DNA from 2 places in the Paraclostridium sordellii genome. Region 1 is predicted to be linked to the other one. Evidence: a T-box and tRNA genes for the amino acid it is inferred to sense, from the RefSeq annotation. Region 1 holds a T-box; the other holds one or more tRNA genes.
What was found. The T-box of region 1 lies ahead of asnS (asparagine--tRNA ligase). A T-box ahead of a tRNA ligase gene usually reads a tRNA of that ligase, here a tRNA-Asn.
Positions count from the first base shown of each region.

Region 2: it has a tRNA-Asn gene. The T-box ahead of asnS (asparagine--tRNA ligase) is inferred to sense a tRNA for this amino acid. The anticodon was not compared.

Region 1 is NZ_LN679998.1:1,206,284-1,208,747, reverse strand. Features, by position in the region: gene asnS (asparagine--tRNA ligase) at 1-1,249, opposite strand, end outside; T-box leader at 1,303-1,534, opposite strand; gene ATCC9714_RS05835 (hypothetical protein) at 1,672-2,067, shown strand; gene ATCC9714_RS05830 (CDIF630_02480 family spore surface protein) at 2,108-2,299, opposite strand; gene cspC (bile acid germinant receptor pseudoprotease CspC) at 2,357-2,464, opposite strand, start outside.
Region 2 is NZ_LN679998.1:698,690-701,153, reverse strand. Features, by position in the region: gene ATCC9714_RS03390 (hypothetical protein) at 1-669, opposite strand, end outside; tRNA gene ATCC9714_RS03385 (tRNA-Thr) at 829-903, opposite strand; tRNA gene ATCC9714_RS03380 (tRNA-Asn) at 907-982, opposite strand; tRNA gene ATCC9714_RS03375 (tRNA-Cys) at 995-1,068, opposite strand; gene ATCC9714_RS03370 (CPBP family intramembrane glutamic endopeptidase) at 1,140-1,856, opposite strand; gene ATCC9714_RS03365 (PolC-type DNA polymerase III) at 1,979-2,464, opposite strand, start outside.

The DNA.
Region 1 (2,464 bases):
AATCCTCTTCGTTAAGATTCATTTCTTTTATTCTCTCTAACAATACATCGTGTCTTTCTTCTCTTTGAGATCCACCAACGATTTCTCCAACACCTGGAACTAAAAGATCCATAGCTCTTACTGTTTTTCCATCTTCATTCATTCTCATATAGAACGCTTTTATATCCTTTGGATAATCAGTAACAAATACTGGTGCTTTGAATACTTGCTCTGTTAAATATCTTTCATGTTCTGTTTGAAGGTCATCTCCCCATTGTACTGGGTATTCAAAATCATGTCCTGACTCTTGTAACATTTCAACAGCTTTAGTGTAAGTTATTCTTGTAAATTCAGAATTTACAACATTGTTTAATCTATCCATTAATCCTTTATCTACAAAACTATTGAAGAACTCCATTTCTTCTGGAGCATTTTCCATAACATAACTTATTACATATTTTATCATGTCTTCTGCTAGTTCCATGTTGTCTTCTAAGTCTGCAAATACTATTTCAGGTTCTATCATCCAAAACTCTGATGCATGTCTTTGTGTAAATGAGTTTTCAGCTCTAAACGTAGGTCCAAATGTATAAACATTTCTAAATGCAAGAGCCATTATCTCAGCATTTAATTGTCCACTAACTGTTAAGTTAGCCTCTTTACCAAAGAAGTCTTTAGAGTAATCTATTGCACCTTCTTCAGTTTTAGGTATGTTATTTAAATCCATAGTTGTTAGTCTAAACATTTCTCCTGCACCTTCACAGTCACTTCCTGTTATGATTGGTGAATGTGCATATACAAAGTTTCTCTCTTGGAAGAATTTATGTATAGCATATGCAGCTAAACTTCTTACTCTAAATACTGCAGAGAAAGTATTACTTCTTGGTCTTAAATGAGCTATAGTTCTTAAGTACTCTAAAGTATGTCTTTTCTTTTGAAGTGGATATGAACTATCTGACTCCCCTTCTACTTCAATTTTAGTTGCTTGTATTTCTACCGGTTGTTTAGCACCTTCTGTAGATACTAATTCCCCTTCTACTAATATTGATGAACTTATTGGAAGTTTAGTTATTTCTTTGAAATTTTCTAATTTATCTTCAGATATTACTATTTGCATATTTTTAAAGAAACTTCCATCATTTAATTCTATAAATCCAAAGTTCTTAGATGATCTAGATGTTCTTATCCATCCAGCTACTTTTACAGTTTTTCCGATATATTCTTCTTTGTTTCTATAAAGTTGTTTAATTTCAATAAATTCTCTTTGCATTTTGTATCCTCCTATTATTTTAATTTTAAATATAAAAAAAGCCCTTCATCCCTAAAAGGGACGAAAGACTATTACTCTCGCGGTACCACCCTAATTGCCTAAAAGGCCACTTAGCTAAGCTTTGCTTAATGGTCTGTAACGGGACCTCCCGTCTAAGCCTACTCTAAAATTATTTCGGTTAGAGACTCCGAGATGTTCTTCAGTACAAACTTCGTATTGAGCTTTCACCACCCTCAATTCGCTGTGACTACATTTTATACTTACTCTTCTCTTCATTGTCTTTATTTTTTTACTATTTCCATTATTTAATAAGATTATACCAACATATATTTTTGAAGTCAACGTTTTATTTTTTTATTTTTACTAATACATGTTTAATAAAATTTTATTTATCAATAATCATTATATAGGAGGTGTTGAATTTGAAATATGTTTTAATTTTTTTATTAATATTATTTTTTATTGCTCCAAGTGTAGATGAAGCTAAGTCCATACCTCAGGTTTTAAAAGCCGGTGTATATAATTATATAACTTGTTTAGATAAGTCTGTTGATTATTTATCTGAAAATTATCCTGTTTTTAATCAGCTCACTGAACTTCCTTATAAAAAATCTTATACTAAGGTTATGAAAAATAGAACTTTTGTAAAACACTTTGTTGAATCTGGGGAAACACTAGATGATATAATTAAAATCTATAATAAAGATATTGATAATATAGAAAATTTTAGAAAGGTTGTGTATAAGGAAAATTCTAATGTTATATCTGATGATTATAAATTAAAATCAGGAGAATATATCCTTATTCCAAGTGAATAAATAAAAGTAGTATGCTTTTATAAAAAGCATACTACTTTTATTATAATCTACTTCCATTATCTACCCAATCTTTAGCTTCCTCTACATTAGTTAAAGGAGGTATTGATACTTTACTTTCTTTTTTTAAATGTTCTGTTCCTGCCCAAGCTGCAGTAGCCTCATTCGTAATTGGTCTGTGGGCTTTCAGCCTTTTATTATTTTCTCCACTTAATGCTTTACTTTTATTATTCAAACTAATCACCTCTTTTCTTTAGTATTAGTTTTTACATTATGCTTGATAAAATTCATATTATTCAAAGTTATTTGCAATAGCAATAATAGTATCTTTTAGATTTAAAATTCCATATCCTTGAGATATATTAGGGTATTCATATATATCTTTTTTAGTTGCTCCAAG
Region 2 (2,464 bases), 510 kb from region 1:
ATATATAAGTGGTTTATACAATTTGGATATATCATCACTTTCTTGATCTACAGTTGCTAAATAGAGCTTGCCATTATGAATAGTCATAGCTCTTGATGTACTTCCTTTTAAATTTTTAGAATCTAGCTTAAACCAATTTACTCCATTTGTGCTCTTTAGAATTTGAACATTGCCTCCATTTGTTGCTGCATATAAACATGGCTTCACTCCAAATGATTCATATTTAATCATAAATCTAAATCCGTCTATACCAGAGTCTTTAGTTGCTTTATATACCTTTTGCCAAGGTAGTGACTTATCTTTTTTATATCTCCATATTTCTGCTGAATTATCAATTTTATTAGGCATCCAATCCAAAGATAAGTCAATATTTGGAGCTACTCTATATAAATACTGTAAAAGTACATTTCTACCTGTTCCAACATATATATAATCTTCTAATTCTGCCATTGACCATACATAATTGTTTTGTCTAGCGTTGTCCAAGTCATTTTCATCAAATCCATTTATATCATTTAGCTTCTCAAATTTTAAAAGTTCTATAAAGTCATATAAATCCTTGCTTATATATGGCTTTTCTTTAGAATAAATCAACATGTCATTTAAGACTTCTATTAAATTAATTTTTTTATCTATATATATATCGTTATAAATATTATTATCATACATTTTACAACACCCTTTTAATAAAATACATATTAAGGAGATCTCTCCTCAATATATTTTATTAAAAAAATATATTCTAGTTACAATTTTAGTCATATTATTTGCTAAATAGACATTTATTCTTTAATAAAAAAAGTAGACTATTAATAGTCTACTTTTTATTGGAGCTAGTGATAGGAATCGAACCTACAACCTGCTGATTACAAGTCAGCTGCTCTACCGTTGAGCCACACTAGCATATGGCGGGAATAACAGGACTCGAACCTGTGACCCATTGATTAACAGTCAATTGCTCTACCAACTGAGCCATATTCCCAAAATTTTTAATTGGAGGCGACACCCAGATTCGAACTGGGGATCAAGGAGTTGCAGTCCACTGCCTTACCACTTGGCTATGTCGCCTTAACCTTACTCTATAATTATATTATCTTTTTCATATTTTGTTAAGTATTTTTTTTAAATTTTTTCATTTTTTAATCGACATTTTTTTCATTTTTATTAATTAGATTTCTATATCCAATATTTATTAGATAAACTCCTAAAATTAAATATATAAAAGCTATTAACGAATTTGTTGGAATCCTCACTACAGCTAAAAAATTATTTATTATATGGATAAATATACAAGTTTTTATGGATCTTGTGTAGTAATATATAATACCTAAAATAAAGGCTCCTAAGAAAGCCGTTATACTTTGAATTAAATTCATATGTATAGCAGCAAAAACTACAGATGAATAAATTATGGCTTTAAATGGCTTTTCATAATACTTATTTAAAAGACTTTTTAATAAAATTCCTCTAAATAGAATTTCCTCCAATATAGGTCCTATTATTATTATTTGTAAAAATATAATTACATATCCAAGAAATTTTTCATGTTTTAAATATGAGTTAACAAAAAAACTTTCATAGTGATTTAGTAGGCTAAAATAACTAATTTTACTTAAAATATATATAATTAAACATTTTATTAAAATATAACCTAATATTAAACTTATAGAATAAATTAAATTTTTAAACTTTGATTCGGCTTTAAATTTAATTACTTTTTCTGAAAAATTTATTTTATTTGCAATAAAACTACAAGTTAAAACTAATAATATATCCATTAAAACTACTGTTATAGTTATTAATTTAAATGATTCTTTATCTTTCATAAACAAAAATATAAATGAAGATATAATCATTGAAATAACTATAAAAATTGTAACTAAAACTCCCTTATTAAACTTTAATGATTTAATGTCAATCTCCTCCTATACTGCTATACTAAGGTTAGGTATTTTAACCCTAACCTCAGTAATTAATTTTAAAATAAAGATAATTGATTTTCATCACTCATATTTTCAAGTGATCCATGATTAGTAAGAGTTTCTATAACAGTTTTAGATATTTTTGTTCTCTTTCTTAAATCTTCTTTTGATATAAACTCTCCATTTTCTCTTTCTTTTTGTATATTAATAGCAGCATTTTCTCCAACTCCTTGCAGGGCTATCATAGGAGGAAGTAATTTCTTTTCTCCTACAACTTGGAATGTCTTAGCATCTGATTTATATATATCAACAGGTATAATCTTTATATCTCTAGCATACATCTCTAGCGCAACTTCTAATACAGTTAACATGTTCTTTTCTTTTGTTGTTGCATCATTACCAAGTTCTTCAATTTCCTTAATTTTAGATTTAATTGCTGGAAGTCCTTTTACTATTAAATCCGCATCGAAATCTTCTGCTTTAGTTGTAAAATATGTTGCATAAAAAGCTTCTGGATAATGAACTTTGCAATATGCAAGCCT